One region of the Microbacterium sp. S308A+ genome, then DNA from elsewhere that is predicted to be linked to it. Evidence: predicted binding sites of a transcription regulator. Region 1 holds the regulator's gene; the other holds the start of a gene.

The links. The regulator HrcA, encoded in region 1, represses chaperone genes, less so after heat shock. The targets are predictions, from matches to a motif close to TTNGCACTCGNNNNNNNCGAGTGCNAA.
Region 2: the regulator HrcA is predicted to act here: its motif matches at 3,893-3,919, upstream of groES (co-chaperone GroES).

What each region holds. Positions count from the first base shown of each region.
Region 1 covers NZ_JBNAFT010000001.1:206,948-218,797, forward strand. Annotated here, with positions in the region: gene ACP15J_RS00970 (dipeptide ABC transporter ATP-binding protein) at 1-1,848, opposite strand, end outside; gene ACP15J_RS00975 (ABC transporter permease) at 1,845-2,765, opposite strand; gene ACP15J_RS00980 (ABC transporter permease) at 2,767-3,750, opposite strand; gene lepA (translation elongation factor 4) at 4,051-5,904, shown strand; gene ACP15J_RS00990 (DUF1990 family protein) at 5,908-6,411, shown strand; gene ACP15J_RS00995 (DUF1990 family protein) at 6,422-7,075, shown strand; gene hemW (radical SAM family heme chaperone HemW) at 7,075-8,292, shown strand; gene ACP15J_RS01005 (hypothetical protein) at 8,330-8,521, opposite strand; gene hrcA (heat-inducible transcriptional repressor HrcA) at 8,570-9,604, shown strand; gene dnaJ (molecular chaperone DnaJ) at 9,654-10,757, shown strand; gene ACP15J_RS01020 (16S rRNA (uracil(1498)-N(3))-methyltransferase) at 10,760-11,488, shown strand; gene ACP15J_RS01025 (HIT domain-containing protein) at 11,570-11,850, shown strand, end outside.
Region 2 covers NZ_JBNAFT010000002.1:219,131-230,980, reverse strand. Annotated here, with positions in the region: gene ACP15J_RS06895 (DnaJ domain-containing protein) at 1-886, opposite strand, end outside; gene ACP15J_RS06890 (ABC transporter substrate-binding protein) at 1,033-2,295, opposite strand; gene rarD (EamA family transporter RarD) at 2,418-3,344, opposite strand; gene groES (co-chaperone GroES) at 3,517-3,813, opposite strand; gene ACP15J_RS06875 (THUMP-like domain-containing protein) at 3,957-5,144, shown strand; gene ACP15J_RS06870 (hypothetical protein) at 5,274-5,672, opposite strand; gene tsaD (tRNA (adenosine(37)-N6)-threonylcarbamoyltransferase complex transferase subunit TsaD) at 5,669-6,757, opposite strand; gene rimI (ribosomal protein S18-alanine N-acetyltransferase) at 6,754-7,227, opposite strand; gene tsaB (tRNA (adenosine(37)-N6)-threonylcarbamoyltransferase complex dimerization subunit type 1 TsaB) at 7,224-7,844, opposite strand; gene tsaE (tRNA (adenosine(37)-N6)-threonylcarbamoyltransferase complex ATPase subunit type 1 TsaE) at 7,948-8,448, opposite strand; gene alr (alanine racemase) at 8,445-9,554, opposite strand; gene ACP15J_RS06840 (holo-ACP synthase) at 9,551-9,970, opposite strand; gene ACP15J_RS06835 (DUF559 domain-containing protein) at 10,231-11,061, shown strand; gene glmS (glutamine--fructose-6-phosphate transaminase (isomerizing)) at 11,196-11,850, opposite strand, start outside.

The sequences.
Region 1 (11,850 bases):
AATCGGGATCGCCGACAGCAGTGCCTGGGTGTAGGGGTGCTGCGGGTCGTCGAAGACCGCATCGACATCGCCGTGCTCGACGAACTCTCCGAGGTACATCACGGCGACCCGGTCGGCGATGTGGCGGACGACCGACAGGTCGTGGGCCACGAAAAGATAGGACAGGCCGAGCTTGACCTTCAGTTCGTCGAGCAGGTTGATCACGCCGGCCTGGATCGACACGTCCAAAGCCGAAACCGGCTCGTCGAGGACCACGATCTTCGGGTTGGTCGCGAGCGCCCTGGCGATGCCGATGCGCTGTCGCTGGCCGCCGGAGAACGCGCCCGGGAAGCGGTTCGCGTGTGCGGGGTCGAGCCCGACGAGGTCCATCAGCTCGTCGACGCGGACGTCGGCCTCGTCTCGCGGGACGCCGATGGCCCGCAGAGGCTCGGCGATGACGTCGGTCACCGTCATCCTCGGGTCGAGGGCGCCCATCGGGTCCTGGAACACGATCTGGATGTCGCGTCGGAGCTGGCGCTCGCCCCTGCCGCCGCGAACCTGAGAGACGGGCGTGCCCGCGATCGTGATCTCGCCGTCGGTCTGTGCGACGAGATCCATGATCTGCAGCAGCGTCGTGGTCTTGCCGCAGCCGGACTCGCCGACGATGGCCATGGTCTCGCCCTGACGGATGTCGAAGGTGAGGCCTTTGACCGCGTGCACCTCCCCGACCTTGCGCTTGAGGAATGCGCCCTTCAGTAACGGGAACGACTTGCGCATGTTCTGCACGTCGAGGGTCACGGGACGCTCCGCGCGAGGCACGCTCTCGATCGCCGCGACCGGGATCTCCGGGACCGGATACACCGGCGCTCCGCCGATGAGGCCGTCCTCGATCTCGTCCGCGCGGATGCAGGCGACGAGATGTGCGTCGCCTCCGCCGGTGTCGACGGGCCGCAGCGGGGGCTCGCCGTTCCTGCAGGCCTCGACCGCGATGGGGCAGCGGTTTGCGAAAGGACATGCGTCCGGGAGACCGATGAGGAGCGGAGGGGCGCCCTTGATCGGGACGAGCGGCTCCTTCTCGGCCTTGTCGATGCGGGGGATCGCGCCCAGGAGCCCGATCGAGTACGGCATGCGCGTCTGATGGAAGACCTCCCTCACCGGCGCCTGCTCGACCGGCCGACCCGCGTACATCACGAGCACGTCGTCGGCTGTCTTGGCGACGACGCCCATGTCGTGCGTGATCATGACGACTGCGGCGCCGGTCTCGCGCTGTGCGGTGCCGATGAGATCGAGGATCTGAGCCTGGATCGTCACGTCGAGAGCAGTGGTGGGCTCGTCGGCGATGATGAGCTTCGGGTCGTTGGCCATCGCGATCGCGATAACGACGCGCTGACGCATGCCGCCGGAGAACTCGTGCGGGAAGGACCTCATCCGTCGTTCCGGGCTGGGGATCCCGACGAGCGTCAGCAACTCGATCGCGCGGGCCGTGGCCTCGGCCTGCGACATGCTCTTGTGCACGGTCAGCGCTTCGATGAGCTGGTCGCCGATCGTGAAGACCGGTGTCAGTGAGGTGAGCGGATCCTGGAAGATCATCGCGATGCCGTTGCCTCGTAGCGCCGACATCTGCCGGTCTGTCTTGCCGACGAGCTCCTGCCCGTCGAACATGATCGATCCGGTGACTCTGGCGTTGTCGTCGAGGAGCCCCATGATCGCGAGCGAGGTCACGGACTTCCCCGAGCCTGACTCGCCCACGATGCCGAGCGTGCGGCCAGGGGCAAGGTCGAAGGACACGCCGCGGACGGCGTCCACGCGGCCCGCTTCGGAGGCGAAGCTGACCTTGAGGTCTCGAACGGAGAGCAGGGGAGCGGTCATGCGCGGCCTCCTGCCGCCGAGGTGGGGTCGAGGGCGTCGCGCAGGCCGTCGGCGATGAGCGCCATCGAGACGGTGAGGAGCGTGAGCGCTGCGGCGGGGAAGTAGAACAGCCACGGCGCGCTGGTGATCGTGTTCGCGCCGGTTCCGATCAGCGATCCGAGCGAGACGTCGGGGATCTTCACGCCGAAGCCGATGAAGGAGAGGCCGGTCTCGGCCATGACGGCCGTGACGACGCCGAGGGTGAAGTTGATCACGAGGAGCGACCCGATGTTCGGAAGGAGGTGCCGCAGGACGATCCTCATGCCGGGGACACCCATGTACCGCGCCGCGTGGACGTACTCGCGCTCGCGCAGGGAGAGGGCCATGGTCCAGATCACTCGTGCGGGGAAGAACCAGCTCGTGAAGATCATCACGAGCGAGATGATCCGCCAATCGCCTCCGGCGCTGTTGGAGACCAGCGCGAGAATGAGGAAGGTCGGCACGACCATGAAGAAGTGGATGACGACAAGAGCGATCCGCTCCGTGAAGCCGCCGAAGTACGCCGCGGCGGTCCCGACCACCGCCGAGATCACAGTGGTTCCGATCGACACCGTCAGAGCGATCATCAGCGATCGCTGAGTTCCTACCGCGACCTGTGCGAAGAGGTCGTTGCCGGCGGTCGTCGTCCCGAACCAGTGGTCTGCGGACGGCGGCGTCCCCAGGTTCAGGAAGTCGAGGTAGACGTGGTCGTACCGTGCGACGAGAGGGCCGACGATCGAGAAAAGCACCAGAAGGAGGAAGATGACCACGCCGACGACCGCCGGCTTGTTGCGCATGAAACGGCGGTAGTACAGCTCGAACGTCGACATCCGCCTGCGAGGGAGGCGGGCGGCCGTCGTGTCGGGGCCGACGGGCGGCTGGATGGATGTGGCGCTCATGTCAGCTCACCCTCACTCGCGGGTCCAGGACCACGACGGCGATGTCGGACAGGATGGCGCCGATCGCGGTCAGCACGGCGCCGAAGGCGGCGACCGCCACGACGCCGTGGATGTCGTTCTTGCTGATGGTGTCGATGAAATACCGACCCATCCCGTGCCAGCCGAAGATCGACTCGGTGAGGATCGCACCGGTGAAGACGGCGGGGATGCTGAAGGCGAGCTGGGTCGCGACGGGGATGAGCGACGTGCGCAGAGCGTGCCTGCGGATGGCCTGCTGCTTTGTGAGGCCCTTCGCACGCGCCGTGCGCACGTAGTCGGCCTTGATGTTGTCGAGCAGGAGCGAGCGCTGGAGGAAGTGATAGCTCGCGTAGCTGACGACGACGAGGGCGATCGTCGGGAGCGTGAGATGCTGCAGCTTGTCGAGGAGAGTGGGGAAGAACCCTTCGACATCGTCGCTGCTGGCCCCGGTGACGTAGAAGACCCTGGCGCCGACCAGGTCGTTGAACCCGATCGCGAGGAGGACGATGCCGAGGGCCGCGACGACGATGTTGATGTTCATCGTGATGATGGAGGTGGCCTGACCGATGCGGTCGCCGAGCCGATACTGCCGAGACGCCGTGTAGACGCCGAGGGCGATGCCGAGGACGGCGGCGATGATGGTCGCCCCGAGCACGAGCTCCGCCGAGACCCACATACGGTAGGAGATCTGCTCGTTGACGGATTGGCCGACCGGGCTCACCCCCCAGTCCCAGTGCAGGACGATGTCGGTGAGCCACGTCCACCAGCGTTGGAGAAGCGGGACGGAGTCGCTGAGGTTGCGGGGCTCGAGGACGTTGGAGATCTCGTCCTGGGTGAGCGGGGGGCGACGTCCCACATAGTTGCTGCGCGGATCGAGGAAGGACCACGCAAGGAAGTAGGTCAGATTGGTCGCCACCGCGATCATGAGGAGCCAGCCGAGGAGACGGCGGAGCAGGTACTTGATCAAGATGGTGTTCTTTCTCTTTCACAGACGCCGCACGGGGTCTCCGACGCAACGCTGGGTCCGACGTCATTCAAACATCATCGACCCGCGGTGGTGAAGCGGGCGGAAGCGAGTCCCGTGAGACGGAAGCCCATCTCTTGAGGAACCGAGTCCCGACGTGGCAACGTCGCGAGACTATCACCGCGGCCGGACGAGCGCGGGTTAGGGAGACCTCATCCGATCCCTCGACCGCCGGGGCGCATCGGGCGAGGGGGAGGCGAGGGCACCGGGAATCCTCGATCGCTCCCGTAGAATCGTCCGGACATGTCACCACGCGCCCTCACTCCGCTTCAGCCTGCCGCGACGCCGCCGGCGCAGATCCGGAACTTCTGCATCATCGCTCACATCGACCACGGCAAGTCGACCCTTGCCGACCGCATGCTCCAGATCACCGGGGTGGTCGCAGAGCGCGACATGAGGGCGCAGTACCTCGACCGGATGGACATCGAGCGCGAGCGCGGCATCACCATCAAGAGCCAGGCGGTCCGGATGCCCTGGCAGATCGAGGGCGAGACCTTCGCCTTGAACATGATCGACACTCCGGGGCACGTCGACTTCACCTACGAGGTGTCGCGCTCGCTCGCCGCCTGCGAGGGCGCGATCCTCCTCGTGGACGCGGCGCAGGGAATCGAGGCGCAGACGCTGGCGAACCTCTATCTGGCGCTGGAGAACGACCTCACGATCATCCCGGTCCTGAACAAGATCGATCTGCCCGCGGCGGAGCCGGAGAAGTATGCGAAGGAGCTTGCGGACCTCATCGGGGGGAGACCGGAGGACGTGCTGCGTGTGTCCGGCAAGACGGGGGCCGGTGTCGAGGACCTGCTCGATCGCCTCGTGCAGGAGATCCCCGGTCCGACCGGAGACGCGGACGCGCCCGCGCGGGCGATGATCTTCGACTCCGTCTATGACGCCTATCGCGGCGTCGTCACGTATGTCCGGATGGTCGACGGCAAGCTGGAACCGCGCGAGCGGATCCAGATGATGTCCACCGGCGCCAACCACGAGCTGCTCGAGATCGGCGTGTCGAGCCCAGAGCCCACCCCGACCAAGGGACTCGGCGTGGGCGAGGTCGGCTACCTCATCACCGGGGTGAAGGACGTGCGCCAGTCGAAGGTCGGCGACACCGTCACGAACGCCCGCAAGCCTGCGGCCGAGGCGCTGGCGGGCTATACCGACCCGAAGCCCATGGTCTTCTCCGGCATCTATCCGATCGACGGCAGCGACTACGCGGAGCTTCGCGAGGCGCTCGACAAGCTCAAGCTCTCGGACGCGTCCCTGCAGTACGAGCCGGAGACCTCGGTCGCCCTCGGGTTCGGCTTCCGCTGCGGCTTCCTCGGCCTTCTGCACCTGGAGATCATCACCGAGCGCCTGTCGCGGGAGTTCGGCCTCGACCTCATCACGACGGCGCCGAGCGTGATCTACGAGGTGCTCACGTCCGACACCGGCGAGACCGTCACGGTCACGAACCCGAGCGAGTACCCGGACGGCCGTATCGGCTCCGTCTCCGAGCCGATGGTCAAGGCAGCGATCCTCCTCCCGAAGGATTACGTGGGAACGGTGATGGAGCTCTGCCAGTCTCGCCGCGGGTCGCTCCTGGGCATGGAGTACTTCTCCGAGGAGCGTGTGGAACTGCGCTACAACATTCCACTGGGCGAGATCGTCTTCGACTTCTTCGACCAGCTGAAGTCGAAGACACAGGGGTACGCGTCGCTCGACTACGAGCCCGCGGGCTCCCAGGAGGCCGACCTCGTCAAGGTCGACATCCTGCTCCAGGGTGAGAAGGTCGACGCCTTCAGCTCGATCGTGCATCGTGACAAGGCCTACAGCTACGGCACGATGATGGCCGAGCGGCTGCGCAAGCTCATCCCTCGGCAGCAGTTCGAGGTGCCGATCCAGGCCGCGATCGGTGCCAGGATCATCGCGCGAGAGACGATCCGCGCGATCCGCAAGGACGTGCTCGCCAAGTGCTACGGCGGCGACATCACCCGAAAGCGCAAGCTCCTGGAGAAGCAGAAGGAAGGCAAGAAGCGCATGAAGATGGTCGGCCGCGTGGAGGTCCCCCAGGAGGCGTTCATCGCCGCGCTGTCCGGCGACGTCGAAGGCAAGGACAAGAAGTAGCTCATGCGCCTCCCGGCGTACGGGCGCGGGACGACGCGGATGCCGATCCTCGATCCGCCTACCGGGATGCGGACGCACGAGGTGTCGACACCCGTCCCGCCGCACCGACGGGCCGCCGTCGCCGAGCTGGTCTCGTCCTGGGAGCTCAAACGGCGGGTCGGCTTCGGGGCACCAGCCGGACAGCCGACGCCGGACGCGGAGGGAATGCTCTCCCTCCGGGTGCTCGGCATCCTGTTCCGTGAGCCGGTGCGCGTGGTCTGGGCGGGTGAGGCGGGCTTCGGGTACGAGACGCGCCGGGGGCATCCGCTCTACGGGGAGGAGTCCTTCGAGCTGACGGAGGACGGCCTGTTCACCGCTCGATCGTTGTCGTGTCCCGCCTCACCGATGTGGCGGCTCCTCGGCCCGTTGCTGAGGGCGATGCAGCGGCGGACGATGGCGGGATACCTGCGCGAGGTGACGGCCGTCTCGGAGGGAAGCTTTGCCGTCTCGTCAAGGAAGGGACAGTAGGGTGGAACGCATGCGTCGCGGGACATTCCGAGAAGGCACGGTGGACTACGCCGCGGTCGGGGCCACTCATGCCCCGGATCTCATGCAGTATCCGCCGGAGCGGAGCATCCCCGCTGAGCAGTCTTGGCGTATCGGCAGCGGTGAGGAGCGTTTTCGCACCGCGAGCGACGCCTTGCTCTCCTGGACCGCGCAGCGCGCGGCCGGTCTCCAGCTCGAGGATCTGCGGCCGGCCTCGGGTCCCGGGTATGCAGGGGTCAGCTTCGACGCGGAGGGAACGCCGATCGCTCCGAGCAAGAGCGCGATCGAGCAGCGTACCGATGGCGAGGGCACTCCCTTCGCCGGCGCGGGGATGACGCTGCGCGTCCGCGGCAGGGTCGCCGGTTTCAACGCGGACGCAGAGCTGCGTGTGATCTCGGTGAGCGAGGAGGCACGTCGGGTCGGCTTCGTGCTGGGAACCGTGGGCGGCTCGGTGGTGAGCGGCGAGGAGTCGTTCGACGTCGACTGGCGCGAGGAGTCGGACGAGGTCTGGTTCACCGTCCGTGCCTTCGACGCGCCCAACACGCTCCTGTACCGGGTGCTGCCGGCTCTGGTCCGTCGCCGGCGCAGGGAGCTCTTCGCCCGTTACCTGCGGGGGATCTCTCCGCTCTACGCGACCCCCGCCTGATGGCCGGGTCCCTTCCGTCGGGGGATCCCGCTCCGCGCGACGGGCGTCTGCCCGAGGACCTGTTCGTCGACATCACCGCGCCGTTCTCGGCCTATCTGCACGTGCCTTTCTGCCGGGTCCGCTGCGGATACTGCGACTTCAACACCTACACCTCCTCGGAGCTGCGCGGGGCGAGCCAGGACGAGTACGCGGACACGCTGCTCTCGGAGATCGCGATCGCCCGCGACGTGCTCGCGGAGCGCGGTGCACTCCGCCCGCTCGACACGGTGTTCTTCGGCGGTGGCACCCCGACTCTGCTGCCCCCAGGCGACTTGGCCCGGATGCTGAAGGGTGCGATCGACGCGTTCGGCATCCGCGAGGGGGCGGAGGTGACGGTGGAGGCGAACCCGGACACCGTGACCCCGTTGGTCGCAGACGAGCTGGCGCGTTCAGGGGTGACGCGCCTCTCCGTCGGGATGCAGTCCGCGGTGCCGTCGGTGCTCGCCGCGCTGGATCGCACGCATCGCCCGGAGAACGTCCGCGGAGCGGTGTCTGCGGCACGTGACGCGGGGCTCGCGGTGAGCGTGGACCTCATCTACGGCGCTCCGGGAGAGAGCCTCGCGGACTGGCAGGAATCGCTCGACGCCGCGGTCGCTCTCGCCCCCGACCATGTGTCGGCGTATGCCCTGATCATCGAGGAGGGGACGAAGCTCGCACGTCAGATCAGGCGCGGTGAGGTCCCCGCCCCCGACGACGACCTGCAGGCCGACATGTACGAGCTCGCCGACGCCGTGCTCGCCGGCGCAGGGTTCGACTGGTACGAGGTGAGCAACTGGGCACGGACGCCTGCTCAGCGTTCACAGCACAACATGGCCTACTGGCGAGGGACGGACTGGTGGGGTTTCGGTCCGGGGGCGCACAGCCACATCGCCGGCCTGCGGTGGTGGAACGTGAAGCATCCGGCGGCATACGCGGCGCGGCTGGGAGCAGGCGACTCCCCGGCAGCAGGCACCGAGCGTCCTGCGCCGTCGGCCCGCGCACTCGAAAGGGTTCTTCTCCGGTCTCGCATGGCGGAAGGGCTTCCGCTCGACGCGCTGCCCGACACAGCCCGTGGCCGTGTCGCCGGACTCATCGCGGACGGTCTCGTCATCGGGACGGAAGCCCTGCGAGGGCGGATCGTCCTGACCCTGCGGGGTCGTCTCCTCGCCGACGCGGTCGTCCGCACCCTCACCGACTGAGTCATCGCCCGATCTCGGATCAGGATCAGGATCAGGATCAGGGCAGCAGCTCGAGGCTCGTCGTCCGGCGTCGCGGGACGGTCGCGGTCTCGTTGCCGAACAGCCGGATCGAGAGGGCGTCGTCGAAACATGGCCAGCCGAGCTCGCCGCTGCGGATGAACCGGGAGAAGGGCGGGCGCGTCCCCGTCGGAGACCGGTAGAATTGGCACTCGACAGGATGGAGTGCCAATCTGTCATCGACAGGAAACGTCGCGGTCCGGCGAGCAGAGGAGGCGAGATGGTCACCGAACGGGGTCTCCAGGTCCTCCGCGCGATCGTCGAGGACTTCGTCGAGACGAACGAGCCGGTCGGGAGCAAGTCCATCGTCGAGCGCCATGCGTTCGGCGTCTCGGCCGCGACCATCCGCAACGACATGGCTCAGCTCGAGGACGAGGAGCTCATCGCGGCTCCGCACACGTCATCGGGACGGGTGCCGACCGACAAGGGCTATCGCGTCTTCGTCGACCATCTCGCGCAGCTCCGCCCGCTCTCGACCGCGCAGCGGAGTGCGATCACCGCGTTCCTGACGGATCCAGCCGATCTCGACGACCTGATGGTGCGCACGGTTCGGGTGCTCACTCGGCTGACGGGCCAGGTCGCGCTGGCCCAGTACCCCTCCTTCGCCCGTGCCCACGTCACGCATGTGGAGCTCGTCGCTCTTGCCCCGAACCGGCTGCTCGCCGTGCTCGTCACCGATGCCGGCGGCGTCTCGCAGCGTCTCATCCCGCTGCCGCTCGACCTCGGCGAGGCCGAGCTCGCCGCGTTGCGTGCGCGAATGACCGTTCTGCTCGTGGGACGGTCGGTGCGCCGAGGGCTCGAGCGAATCGACGAACTGCAGGACGCTCCGGAGGGGACCGCGCTGGCGTTGGCGCAGACATGTGCATGTCGAGCGATCAAGGAGGAGCTGGAGGAGTTCCGTCAGGAACGGCTGGTGATGGCGGGGGCCGCGACCCTCGCCCGTCGTGAGCACGACTTCCGGGGCAGTATCCACCCGCTTCTCGAGGCCATCGAGGAGCAGGTGACGCTCCTGCGTCTGATGAGCGAGATGGTCACGGACGAGCAGGGACTGGCGGCGAGCATCGGTGCGGAGAACGAGGCGTTCGGCATCCCGGAGGCCTCAATCGTGGCGAGCAACTACGTCACCCCCAGCGGGACGGCACGCGTGGGCGTCATGGGGCCGACGCGCATGGACTATCCGAGCAATCTCGCCGCGGCGCGGGCGGTGGCCCGCTACCTGTCGCGGTTGCTCGACGAGGACGAGGCGGGCCGCTGAGCGGTGCGCGGAGGCCGGCGCGGGAGACGCCGGCGAAGGAAAGGTGACTGTGGCGGACCACTACGAAGTCCTGGGCGTCTCGCGCGAGGCGAGCGAGGACGAGATCAAGAAGGCCTACCGTCGACTGGCGCGACAGCTCCATCCCGATGTGAATCCGAGCGAGGAGGCCGCGGAGCGTTTCAAGCTCGTGACCCATGCCTACGATGTCCTGAGCGACCCCGAGTCGCGCCGTCGATACGACATGGGCGGGGACGAGAGCGGCGGCTTCGGGGGCTTCGGCGGTTTCGGCGACATCTTCGAGACGTTCTTCGGAGGCGGGGGCGGACGTTCGGCCCGTCCGCGCTCACGTCGAGAGCGTGGACAGGACGCCCTCGTGCGCATCACGCTCGATCTCGACGACGTCGTCTTCGGGGTGCACCGTGACATCGAGGTGGACACGGCCGTTCTCTGCGAGACCTGCCATGGCTCGTGCTGCCAGGAGGGGACCTCGCCGGTCACCTGTGACATCTGCGGAGGCTCCGGCCATGTCCAGCAGCAGGTGCGGAGCCTTCTGGGCACCGTGGTCACCACGCAGCCGTGCGGATCCTGCGAGGGCTACGGCACGACGATCCCGTACCCGTGCGCGACCTGCGGTGGCCAAGGACGGGTCCGTTCGCGGCGGACGGTGGGGCTGGACATCCCGGCGGGAGTCGAGACCGGTCTCCGCCTGCAGCTCCCCGGCTCCGGCGAGGTCGGCCGAGCCGGTGGTCCGAACGGCGACCTCTACGTCGAGGTGACCGTCGCCCCGCATCCGTCCTTCAGCCGTGACGGCGACGACCTGCTGGCCACGCTCGAGGTCGCCATGACCGATGCCGTCCTCGGCACCTCCGCTCAGATCGACGCGCTCGACGGCGCGGTCGACCTGGAGATCCGTCCCGGCGTGCAGTCCGGAGACGTGCTGACCATCAAGGGCCGTGGTATCACCCCGCTGCGCGGCAGTCAGCGCGGCGACCTTCGCGTGGGGGTCCAGGTGGTCACTCCGACACGGATCGACGGCAAGCAGCGCGCTCTCATCGAGGACTTCGCGAAGCGAGCCAAGGCGCCCGCGCCCAAGCTCGCCGAGTTCCACCAGGGGCTCTTCTCCAAGCTGCGCGACCGGTTCCGGAACGGCTGATCGTGGCGCTGCACTTCCTCACGGCGGACGCGGCCGGGGCAGAGCCGGGGGACGTCGTCACCTTGGGCGGTGCCGAAGCGAGGCACGCCGCGGTCGTGCGGCGGGTACGGGCGGGAGAGCGGGTGACTCTCGGCGACGGAGGTGGAGTCTGGCTCGGCGGCGTCGTGGAGACGACGGGGCCGGGGAGCGTGGCTGTCCGTGTCGAGACCCGTGAGCTGCGCCCGGCGCCGACATCGAGGGTCATTCTCGTCCAGGCGCTCGCGAAGGGCGACAGGGACGAGCGGGCGGTGCAGGCGGCGTGCGAGCTCGGCGTGGACGAGATCGTTCCCTGGCAGGCCGCACGCAGCGTCTCCCGGTGGGACGGGACGAAGGCGGCGAAGGGTCGCGAGCGCTGGGCGACGATCGTCCGGGAGGCGGCGAAGCAGGCGCATCGCGCCTGGGTGCCAGAGGTCTCGGCCGTCGAGACCACGGCGGACATCGCCAGTCGTGCGGCATCGCAGCGGGTCCTCGTCCTCGATCCCGCCGCGACGACACGTGTGAGCACGCTGCAGGACGACGGGCGCGACGTCGTGCTCGTCGTCGGGCCGGAGGGCGGCATCGCGACCGAGGAGCTTGAGCGGCTCTCGGCCGCAGGCGCCGAGCGCATGCTGCTCGGTGAGACCGTCCTGCGCACCTCGACGGCGGGTCCCGCTGCCCTTGCCGCCCTCAACGTGCTCCGGGGCCGCTGGTGACGTGCGCGCCGGCGAGCGGGGCCAGGCGCTGACGGCGTTCTCCGCCCTGTCGGAATCGGCGCGATCGCTAGGATGGAACGCATGTCAGATCCTTCGATCTTCACGCGCATCCTCACCGGGGACATCCCCGGTGAGGTCCTGCTCGACACGGACCGGGTGTTCGCCATCCGGGACATCGCCCCGCAGGCGCCGCTGCACGCGCTCGTGATCCCGAAGACCGAGGACTACAAGGACGTGACCGAGCTCGCCGCGGGCGACCCGTCCCTGCTCGCCGAGATCGTCGCAGCCGCGAAGCGGATCGCGGTCGAGCACGCCAACGGGGAGTATCGTCTGATCTTCAACAACGGCGCCAGCGTCGCACA
Region 2 (11,850 bases), on a different contig from region 1:
TCATGTCGAACAGCTCGTTGCCTCCGACGGGTCGTCCTCCTGGCACACCGCCGCGGAGCATGGTCGCGAGAGCGCTGCGGCGGGTCACGACGATGGGCACTCCGCGGACCGTGCCGAGCGACACGGCCGCCTGGGCGAGCGCGTCGTCCGGGACCGCCACGACACCGCCGCCGAAGCGCACCCGCGTCGTCCGTGCCACAGCCCGCAGGCCGGTCAGAAGCACGGTCACGGGCGCTCGTGGCCCGACGTCCGGTCCGATGATCTCCCCGCCGCGGAAGCGGGCGATCCCGCCGAGGTCGAGCGAGCTCACCCCGTAGGCGCCGGTGGGGCCGAGCACGATGTGATCGAGCTTGTGTCCCTCCTCGCCGGCGTCGGACGGGCCCGTGGCGACGTCGTGCCATATCGTGAAGCCCATCCCGAGATCCGACACCGTGCGCGCCGTCTCCTCCTCGGCAAGGGCGTCGGCGAGCAGCCGGCGAAGCTCCTTGGGGACCTGTCGCACGAACGCGGGATCATACGGATCAGAGACCTCCGCGCCCGCCCACTCACGCGCCAGCGCGAGATACCTCCGCCGATGCCATCCGCCGGCGCGGCCGTACGAGGTCGCCCTGAGCCGTGACCCGGTGCGGGTCTCCGGCTCGTCCCACCCGCGCCACCGCTCCCCCGCGGCGAACCCGTGCCCGCTGTCGTAGGCGGCCCGCGCCTCGGGCGTGCCGATGAGCTCCCACGCCCGCTGCACCGCGACGAAGGAGAGGGCATCACCGCCGGTGTCGGGATGGGCGAGGCGAAGACGCAGGCGGTACGCCCGCCTGAGCTCCTCCTCCTCGGCGCCCGGGACGACACCGAGGACCTCATACGCAGACGCCGAGAGCGGGCTGTCGAACATCGGGCGCTCCTTTCGACGGCGCCTCCAGGCTAGCCGCTCGATCTTGCACCTGACACGGGCACTGCGGCAGAGACCGGGCATCCGCCCCGCGAACACAGCGGGAGGCGGCCCGGGCCTGCCCGGACCGCCTCCCGTCTCGCAGAGACCTACTTGATCCGCGTGTTGTTGTTGTCGGCGCCGTACTCGTAGACGCCGATCGCCGCACCCTTCGGGTCGTTCTTGTCGTCGAAAGTGATCTCGCCGGAGAGGCCGTCGTAGTCCGCAGTCCCGCCGTCGCCGATGATCTTCGCGCACTCGGCGAACGTGGTGCACTTCTCCCCGTCGCCGGTCCCGCCGGAGACCTCGCGCATCGTGGCCGCGATGTCCTTGCCCGTCGTCGATCCCGCCTTCAGGGCGGCGAGCGCGACGAGGATCACCGCGTCATAGGCCTCGGACGAATAGGTCACGTCGTTGATGGGCGGGTTGCCCTTCGCCGTCCAGACCTTGTTGAGCTGGTCCAGGAAGTCGTCCGGGAGCTTGGCTCCCGCGCGCGTCCCCTTCGAGCCCTCCAGCTTGACCGGCAGGCTGTCCTTGGCGTAGTTGGACAGGTTCCCGTCGACCATGTAGAGCTTGCCGGTGTTGATGCCCGCGTTGCCCAGGAGCGGCGCGATCGTCTTGAACTGCTCGTAGGAGACCACGGCGACGGCATCGGGCTTGGCCGCGGCGATGGTCTGGACCTGGGCGTCGAACTGCCCGTCGCCCTGGTTGTACGAGGCCTCCGCGACGACCGTGCCGCCGGTGCTCGTGAACGTGTCCTTGATCGCCTGGTACAGCCCGGTCCCATACGGGTCGTTCTGATAGATGATGCCGAGGGTCTTGTTGCCGTCCTCCGCGATCTGGTTGCCCAGGACCTCGCCCTGGAGCAGGTCGCTCGGCGCGGTGCGGAAGTACATCGGGTTGATCCCGGTGAAGTCCGGCGAGGTGTTGGAGGGCGAGATCGTGAGGATGCCGCTGCCGACGTTGCCGTCGAGGATGAGCTTGCTCACGCTCGACGAGGCGGCGCCCACGACGGCCGAGACACCCTCGCTCTGCAGCTTGGTGATCGAGGTCTCGTACGCCTTGTTGTCGAGATCGCCCTCGTCGGCGCTGCTGAGACCGATCGTGATCCCGGCCTTCGCGTCATTCACCTGGGAGACGGCCAGCTGCACGCCGGCCTCCATCGGCGCGCCCAGGAACGCGAGCGTTCCGGTGGACGGGAGAAGAGAGCCCAGTTTCAGGGTCAGGTCGGCCGCGGGCTTGCCTCCTCCCGACGTCTCGGACGGCGTCGTCCCGGGGTTTCCGCTGCAGCCGGCGATCACCAGTGCGGATGCGCTGACGAGCGCGATCCCGGTGAGCGCCTTGGCCACTCGCGAAGCCTTGAGTGCGTTCATGATGCTCCTTTGCGTGGCTGAACGTGGCCGTGCTTCTTCGGACGGCCACACTCGGTGCATCAACAGTAGTTCGCGGCGACAGAGGTTCCGGGTTTCGTTTGTCTCGGTGCGCTAACGATCCCTCACACGGGTTCGATGATCTCTTCCGCACGTCCCCGGCGCGTGGCGATCCCGAGGTCCAGGAGGAAGACCGCGATCGCGACCCACACGATCGCGAACCCGACCCAGCGTTCGAACGGCATGTCCTCACCGCGGAGCACCACCCCGACGACGAACTGCATGACAGGGGTGATGAACTGGATCATCCCGACGAGGGCGAGGGCGATGCGACGGGTTCCCGCGGCGAAGAGCAGCAGCGGCACCGCGGTCGCCACCCCCGCGAAGGCGAGGAGCACGGTGTGCAAAGGCCCGGAGGAGCCGAACGTGATCCCCCCGTCCGCGGCGACGAGAACCAGCTGCAGAACGGCGATCGGGACGAGCCAGAGAGACTCCAGCGTCAGCCCGCTCACGGCGTCGACAGCGGGGCCGATCTGCTTCTTGACCAGCCCGTAGACGCCGAAGGAGGCGGTGAGCGAGAGGGCGATCCACGGGAAGGACCCGTGCGCGAAGATGATCACCAGCACGGCCACCGCGGCGATCCCGATCGCTGCCCACTGCAGCGGCCGGAGCCGCTCGTGCAGCACGAAGACGCCGAGGAGCACCATCGCGATCGGGTTGATGAAATATCCGAGGCTCGTCTCGACGATGTTGCCCGAGAGGGTGGCCAGGATGAACACCTGCCAGTTGACGTAGATCAGCAGACCCGCGAGGGCCGTGAGGGCGAGCAGCCGCGGTTGACGGACGACGGCGCGCAATGCCGCCCATCCGCGCGTGACCGTGAGCAGGATCGCGCAGAAGACGAGCGACAGCAGGACCCGCCAGGCGACGAGCTCCCACGGTCCTGTCGGGGCGAGGAGGAGGAAGTAGAGCGGCAGGATCCCCCAGATCACGTAGGCCCCGACGGTGTAGGCGATGCCGGTGGTCTGGGTGCTGCGCGAGGGGGATGTCACCGCACAACCCTATTCCCGGGTGCGGACGCGGCGGGCAGGGCCAGACCCTGTTGGCAGGATCGCTCGCCTCTGTGGCCGGATCGCGATCGGCGGGACGCCGCGGGAGCGCGACGGAGACGACGGAAGGCCCGGTGCAGAAGCACCGGGCCTTCCGAGCGAGAGTGGGTGTCGTTCAGCGGACGACGACCGCGAGGACGTCACGGGCCGAGAGCACAAGGTACTCGTCGGCGCCGAACTTCACCTCGGTCCCGCCGTACTTGCTGTAGAGAACGCGGTCGCCGACGGCGACATCGAGCGGAACGCGGTTGCCGTTGTCGTCGATGCGGCCGGGGCCCACCGCCACGACCTCGCCCTCCTGGGGCTTCTCCTTGGCGGTGTCGGGGATGACCAGGCCACTCGCGGTGGTCTGCTCGGCCTCGACCTGCTTGATGACGATGCGGTCCTCGAGCGGCTTGATGGAAACCGACACGGTCTACCTCTTTCTTGACGGTTCAAAGACTCGTTAGCACCCTCAGCCTGAGAGTGCTAACCACAGTCTAGGCGCATGGCTGGCACTCCCGCAATGCGAGTGCCAATTCACGGCCTCGCCGCGTGCCTCCTAGGCTGGGTCCCGTGGAGATGGCCGAACTGACCGCGCTGCTCACGTCCGAGGGCCTGCGCCTGCTGGACTCCCTGGGCCCGGTCGAGACGACAGGTGCGGCCGCTGCCGCCGTCTCACGCCTCCGCGCCGCCGGGCACGGGCCCGACCTCGTCGCCGCGGTGGTCGGCCAGGCCCACCTGCGAGCCAAGGCCCGCGCCAAGTTCGGCGATTTCGCCGACCGGATGCTTTTCACCCGGGCGGGGCTCGAGCAGGCGACCCGTCTCGGCGTGGCCGCCCGGCACGCCGGCCGGATGCGGGCCGCCGGGATCGCACGTGTCGCCGACCTCGGCTGCGGGATCGGCGGAGACGCGCTCGCCTTCGCCGGCGCCGGGCTGGGCGTGACCGCGGTGGACGCCGACGAGGTCACCGCCGCGCTCGCCGCCTACAACCTCGCGCCCTTCGGGGACGACGTCGTCGTGCGCCACGGGATCGCGCAGGAGACGGACCTCTCCGCCGCCGACGCGGTGTGGCTGGACCCCGCCCGGCGCACGGCCGGGCACCGGGAGACCCGCCGTGTCTCCGCCGCCGACTACTCGCCCCCGCTGGACTGGGCCTTCGCTCTCGCAGCGAGCATGTCCGCCGGGATCAAGCTCGGCCCGGGGCACGACCGGGCCGCTCTGCCCGCCGACGCCGAGGCCCAGTGGGTGAGCGCGGACGGCAGCGTGGTCGAGCTCGTCCTGTGGTCGGGTGCGCTCGCCCGCCCCGGCGTGCGGCGCGCGGCCATGGTCGTGCGCGGCGAGGAGACTCACGAGCTCGTCGCGGCGTCGGACAGTCCCGACGCCGAGGTCCGCCCTCTTGCCGCCTACCTCCACGAGCCCGACGGCGCCGTGATCCGCGCCCGCCTCATCGGCGATCTCGCGCGGGGCATGGACGCCGGGATGCTCGACGAGAAGATCGCCTATCTCACCTCGGATGCGCCGTCGGAGAGCCCGCTCGCCGTCTCGTTCCGTGTGCGCGAGGTGCTTCCCCTGCATCCGAAGGCCATCAACGCCGTCCTCCGCGCCGCAGACGTCGGCACGGTGGAGATCAAGAAGCGGGGCGTCGACATCGACCCCTCCGCCTTCCGACGGAGGCTGACGCTGAAGGGAGCGACGGCCGCGACGCTCCTCCTCGTGCGAGCCGGCGAGAGGCGGCAGGCGATCCTCGCCGACCGCGTCTGATCCGGCCGGGCCTCAGAGCCGTCGGTTCTCGCCCTGGAGGTCCTGCAGGAGACCGCGCGGCGATCGCGGTGCCGTAGGCCGGTCCCCGAGTCCTCTCCGTCAGGGAGCGTCCGCGGAGGAGGGAGGACCTCAGGAGCCGAACAGGCCCGAACCGTATGCGGCCCACGCCAGCCAGCCCAGACTGTAGAGGCAGGAGACGAGGGCGAGCACGAGCGCCCAGAGCGACATGCCCCGGCTCTCGGCCGGGCGGCGGATCGAGAGGATCGCAGCGATCACGGCGAGGATCCCGAGCGGGATCCCCCAGCCGACGAAGAACGAGGCGACAAGAGCGACGACCGCGGCCAGGAGCGCCCATGGCGCCAGCCGCGCCTCCGGACGGGGTCGGAGCTCGCTGCCGTCGGACGGCGTCCAGGCGGCGTCCCGGACGAATGCCCCCTCGGCGACGTCAGAGCCGCTCTCGGGGCTCAGCGGCGTCGGCACGGTGGGCAGCCGGGCGAAACGCTCCGGCTGCGGGCCCTCCCCGCTCATCGTCCTGCTCCGGCCTGCACAGGCGCCGGCCCCTCATCCACCTGGATCTCCGTGACGGGGAGGGTCGAGTCCGCCCCGAAGGCGAGAGTCGAGGGCCGGCGTCCGGAGGAGATGAGCTCCGCTGCGAGGGCGGCGATCATCGCGCCGTTGTCGGTGCAGAGGCTCAGCGGAGGGATGCGCACGGTGATGCCCGCCGCCTCCGCTCTGGCGAGCGCCTGCTCCCGCAGACGCCGGTTGGCGATCACCCCTCCGCCCAGGAGCAGCCGCGGTACGCCCCGATCGGCGCAGGCGGCGATCGCCTTGGTCACCAGCACGTCCACGACGGCCTCGCGGAAGCTGGCCGCGACATCGGCGACGGGCACGGGATCGCCCGCCGCCTCGGCACGCTCGATCCACCGGGCCACCGCGGTCTTGAGGCCGGAGAAGGAGAAGTCATAACGATGGGCGGCAAGGTCGGAGGCGCGGGACAGCCCCCTCGGGAACGCGATCGCACGGGGGTCGCCGTCAGCGGCCACCCGGTCGATCTGCGGGCCGCCGGGATAGGGCAGCCCGAGGATCCGCGCGACCTTGTCGAACGCCTCGCCTGCTGCGTCGTCCACGGTCTCGCCGAGGAGCTCGACGTCGGTCGTGAGGTCGCGCACATGCAGCAGCGAGGTGTGGCCACCGCTCACGAGGAGGGCGATCGTGGGATACTCCAGCGGCGGGGCGTCGGGGTCGAGGATGTCTGCGGCGATGTGACCGACGAGGTGGTTGACCGCGTAGAGCGGCTTGTCGAGCGCGACCGCGAGGCCTTTGGCCGCTCCGATCCCGACCATGAGGGCTCCGGCGAGCCCCGGGCCGCTCGTGACCGCGATCGCATCGATGTCCGACATCTGCACCCGCGCCTCGGCGAGCGCCGCACGGATGGAGGGCTCCAGCGCCTCGAGGTGGGCGCGAGCGGCGACCTCGGGCACGACACCGCCGTACCGGGCGTGCTCGTCCATGCTGGAGGCGATCGTGTTGGACAGGAGCGTGCGCCCGCGGACGACCCCGATCCCGGTCTCGTCGCAGCTCGTCTCGATGCCGAGCACCAGCGGTCCCGTCACGCGGAGACCCCCTCCGTCTGGCGCGCGGGATCCAGCGCCACCTTCATCACGATCGCGTCCATGCCGTCGGGACGGTAGTACCGGGGCCGACGGCCGATCTCCTCGAAGCCCTCGGACGCATAGAGCGCGATCGCGGGCGCGTTGTCGGCACGGACGTCGAGGAAGACCTCCCGCGCGCCACGCTCCACGGCCACGGCGAGCAGGGCGCGCAGCATGCGCCGCCCGCGCCCCTCCCCCCGATGCGCCTCTTCGATGGCGATGGTCTGGATATCGGCGTCACGCGATCCGCGGACGGCGCGGAGGCCCGCATAGCCGACCAGCACGCCGTCCTCGTCGTCGACGACGTAGTGCCCGTGCGTGCCGGCGAGCTCAGCCGCCATCGACTGCGGACTCCATGCGTCGCCCGGGAAGGCCGCGTGCTCGAGAGCCATGATCCCCTCCAGGTCGGCGACGGTGGCTCTGCGGATCATACGCCGACCCGCTTCGGCGAGACGGGCGGACGTGCGTCCGGCGCCCGGAGGTACAAGGGCTCGGGCCCGGCGAGCTCCCGGCCGGCGGCGATCGCCCTGCGCCCCACGCGTGCGAGGGCGGCCGCGGAGAGGATCTCGGGCTCATGGCGGGGGATGCCGCTGAGTCGCGACTCGACCTCGCTGCGGGGGACGAGCACGGTCTCGACCACGGCGTGCGGGATGCCGTCGAGGTCCACGCCCTCGTACACGGTGACCGCCGCCTCTCGGCGCCGCGCGTCGGTGACGATCGCGAACGCTCCCGCCGGTCTCTCGCCCTCGATCACCGCGAGCGCCGCTCCGGCATGGCTGGGCACCCCGATCACCGGGATGCCGCGGCCCAGGGCGAACGCCCGCGCCGCGGCGATCCCGATCCGAAGACCGGTGAAGGGACCGGGCCCCATGCCGGCGACGACGTGGGTGACGGGAGGGTCCTCCGCGCCGAGCACCTCGCGAAGGAGGTCGCCGATCGCCTCGGCATGACCGAGCGTCCCCGGCCGGGCGACGTCAGCGAGTGCGTCGCCGTCCGTTCCGAGGACGGCGACGGCCGAGCCCAGGGACGTGTCGACGGCGAGAATCACCTCTCCAGGGTAGCCGCCGGGCGGCTGGACAGGCGCCCAGGGGTGCGGCGGCGCAGGGGCGCAGGCCAAACGCCCGCTCACAGGAGGGCGGGCACCACCGCGGCTAACCGGAGGCCGAGGAGAGGCGGCGGATCGTCACGATCCGCGGCGCGTCCGCGTCCAGCTCGTCGTCGGGGAGGCCGGCCTCGTCCTCTTCCGCGCCGACGGGCCGTTCGACCTCGACATCCCACCAGACCTCGGCGAGGCCCTCGGCGAGCCCCCGCCCCCACTCGACGACCACGACCGAGCGCTCGACGTCCACGTCGAGGTCATCGAGCTCCGCCGACGACCCCAGCCGGTACGCGTCCATGTGGACGAGCGGAGGGCCGTCCCCGAGCGAGGGATGGGTACGGGCGAGCACGAAGGTCGGGCTCTGCACCGGCCCGCGCACGCCGAGCCCCTCCGCGAGGCCACGGGTGAAGGTGGTCTTCCCCGCCCCGAGCGGTCCGGTGAGCACCAGGACGTCGCCCGCGACGAGGCTGCCGCCGATCGCACGGCCGAAGTCCGCCATGGCCTCGGCGGTCGGGATCTCGCGTGCGCCGAGGAGCGCCTCCGGCACGCTCACGAGACGGTCCGTCGCGGGACTCGCGGCCCGATCCGGGTCACGATCTCGTAGTTGATCGTGCCCGCGGCGTCCGCCCACTCCGTCGCCGACGGGTGCCCGAGCGTCGGATCTCCGAACAGCACCGCCTCATCGCCGACCGAGACGGCGTGATCGCCCACGTCCACGACGAACTGGTCCATGGCGATCCGGCCGGCCACGGCGAACCGCCTGCCGCCGATCATGACCGGCCCCCGCCCCGACGCCTGCCGCGGAATGCCATCGGCGTAGCCGAGCGGCACGAGCGCGAGGGTCGTCTCACGCTCGGCACGGTACGCGTAGTCGTAGGACACCCCGGTCCCGCCGGGGACGCGCCGGACGGCGGCGACCGCGGCGCGCAGGGTCATCGCGGGCCGCAGCCCGAGATCGGCCGAGCTGCGGTCCGCGAACGGCGACAGGCCGTAGAGGCCGATCCCTATCCGCACCGCGTCGAGTCGTGTCTCCGGCCGGTCGATCGCCGCCGCGGTCGCGGCGAGGTGCCGGATCTCCGGCCGCACCCCGGCCGCATCGGCCTCGGCGCACGCATGCTCGAACACGGCGAGCGCCGCGTGGTCGTCTTCCGGCGAGGCGTTGGAGAGGTGGCTGAACAGGCCGATGACCCGGATACGGCCGATCCGCTCCAGGCGTGCCGCCTCGGCGAAGACGCGTCCCCGATCCGCCGGGGTCACCCCGTTGCGGGACAGGCCCGTGTCGATCTTGAGGTGCACGCCGAGCGGGCTGTCCACCCCCGCGGCCGCTGCGGCGGCCTCCAGCTGGTCGAAGGACGAGACGGCGACCTCGATCCCCGCCTCGGCCGCGTCGTCGAAGCGGCGGTGCGGAGCGTGGAGCCACGCCATCAGCGGCCCGTTCACCCCGGCTCGTCGCAGCTCCAGCCCCTCCTCGATCGTCGCGACGCCAACACGCGCCGCGCCCCCGGCTCGGGCGGCGACGGCCACCGCCGCGGCGCCGTGTCCGTATCCGCCGGCCTTGACCACCGCGATGACCTCGGTGCCGGTCAGGCGGCGGAGGTGACGGATGTTGTCGCTGACGGCGTCGAGGTCGATCGTCGCCTCGCGGAAGGGGACGCTCATGGGGACTCCTCGGAGAGGGGGACGTCGATGGAGGGAACGGGGGCGGACGTCGCCGGGGAGACGGGAAGGCCCTCTGCCACGACGAAGGCGGTGGCGAGCCCCGCGTCGTGGCTCATCGTGAGGTGCACCTTGTCGATGCCTCGTCCGCGCACGACAGCGGCGGTCGACCCGGACAGGACGAAATGCGGACGCCCCGAGGGCTCCGAGGCGATCTCGATCTCGGTCCAGTGCACGCCGTCGGAACCGCCGAGCGCCTTGATCAACGCCTCCTTGGCCGCGTATCGGGCGGCCAGCGAAGGCATCCGCATCCCCCGCTCCGAGGGAGCGAACAAGCGCTCCATGAGCCTGGGCGTGCGCGTGATCGTGCGCTCGAACCGCGGGACGTCCACGATGTCGATACCGGTGCCGATGATCACCGTCTCAGCCTACCGGCGCCTCACCCCGTGCTCCCGGGGCCCGCCCGCCCCGCTCGCGCTGGCACGCGCCCGAGGCCCCCGGCGTGCCAACCAGCTGCATGACTGTTCGCCACATGGCGGAAGATCCCGAAAGCACCCCTCCGCCATGCGGGCAGCCCTCAGCCATCTGCGCCTCCTCCACGGAAGGACGCGAAGGCGCTCTTCTCCACCGATCCTGGGACCGGCTCAGAGGGCGATCGTCTCCCGGGACAGGATGTCGCATGCTGACCTTGCACTCGATCCTCCGATCCCGCGGAGGCGTCACCCGCGGGACCGACCTGTCTCGTATCGGATGGACGCGTGACGCCCTTTCCGCTGCCGTGCGCCGTGGAGAGGTCCACCGCGTCCGCCCCGGCGTCTTCTCCCTGCCCGACGCCGATCGCGACGTCATCGCCGCTGCTGCCCACGGCGGCGCGTTGACGTGCGCGCGGGCGCTGCGGTTCCACGAGGTGTGGACGCTCGGCACCGAACCGGAGATCCACGTCTGGATGGGGGTCGGCGGACGGGTTCACTCGCATCCCGGCTGCCGCTGCCGACCACACTTCCGACACGGCCGGATGGCATTGGGGATCGCACCGATCGAGCACGCTCTCGTGCACGCCTATTCCTGCCACGGCGACGAGTTCTTCTTCGCCGCCTTCGAGTCGGCGTGGAATCGACGGCAGCTCGGATCAGCGGCGCGTGCCCGGATCCGCGACGCCCTTCCGGTGACCGCCCGATGGCTCGTCGACCTCGCCCGCGGAGACGCGCAGAGTGGGCTCGAGTCGCTCGTGCGCCTACGGCTGCACCTGCTCGGCATCTCCGCCCGAAGCCAGGTCTGGATCGACCACGTCGGGCGGGTGGACTTCGTGATCGAGGACCGGATCGTCCTTGAGGCCGATGGACGTGAGAACCACGAACCGGCGGATCGGCGTCGTCATGATCTCCGACGAGACGCCGCGGCCTCGATGCAGGGATTCGAGACGCTCCGCTTCGACTACGCGTTGATCATCCACGATTGGCCGACCGTCGTCGCCGCGATCCTCGCCGCGCTGGCCCGCGCGAGGATGTGAGCCACGTGCATGGCCCTCGCTCATCTGGCTGAGGGTTTCCCGGCGGAGGTCTCCGCCGATCGGAGAATCCTCAGCCAGCTGTATGCCCTCCGCCACAGCTCAGGCCAAGCCTGCCCAGAACAGGCGCGCGCCGGCTACTCCACGGTGACGGACTTGGCGAGGTTCCGGGGCTGGTCGACGTCGAGGCCCTTCGCGGTCGCGAGCGCCATGGCGAAGATCTGCAACGGGACGACGGCGAGGATCGGCTCGAACAGGGCGGCGGCGAGCGGGATCCGGATCACCTCGTCGGCGAACGGCAGCACCGCCGCATCCCCTTCCTCCGCGATCACGATGACCCTGGCGCCCCGCGCTCGGATCTCCTGGATGTTGGACACCACCTTGGCGTGCAGCAGCGCGGAGTGCCGTGGGGAGGGGACGATCACGAACACCGGCTGACCGGGCTCGATGAGCGCGATCGGACCGTGCTTGAGCTCACCCGCAGCGAAGCCCTCGGCATGGATGTAGGAGATCTCCTTGAGCTTGAGCGCGCCCTCGAGCGCGATGGGGAAGCCGACGTGGCGGCCGAGGAAGAGCACAGAGCGGGAGTCCGCCATCCACGTGCCCAACTGCGACACGTGGGCGTCCTCACGCTCCAGCACCGCGGCGATCTTCTCCGGCAGCGCCTCGAGCTCGGCGATCTCCGCAGCGGCGTCCTGGAGCGTCCCGCGCACACGGCCCATGTGCAAGCCGAGCAGAAGGAGCGCCGTGATCTGCGCGACGAAGGCCTTGGTGGACGCGACCGCGACCTCG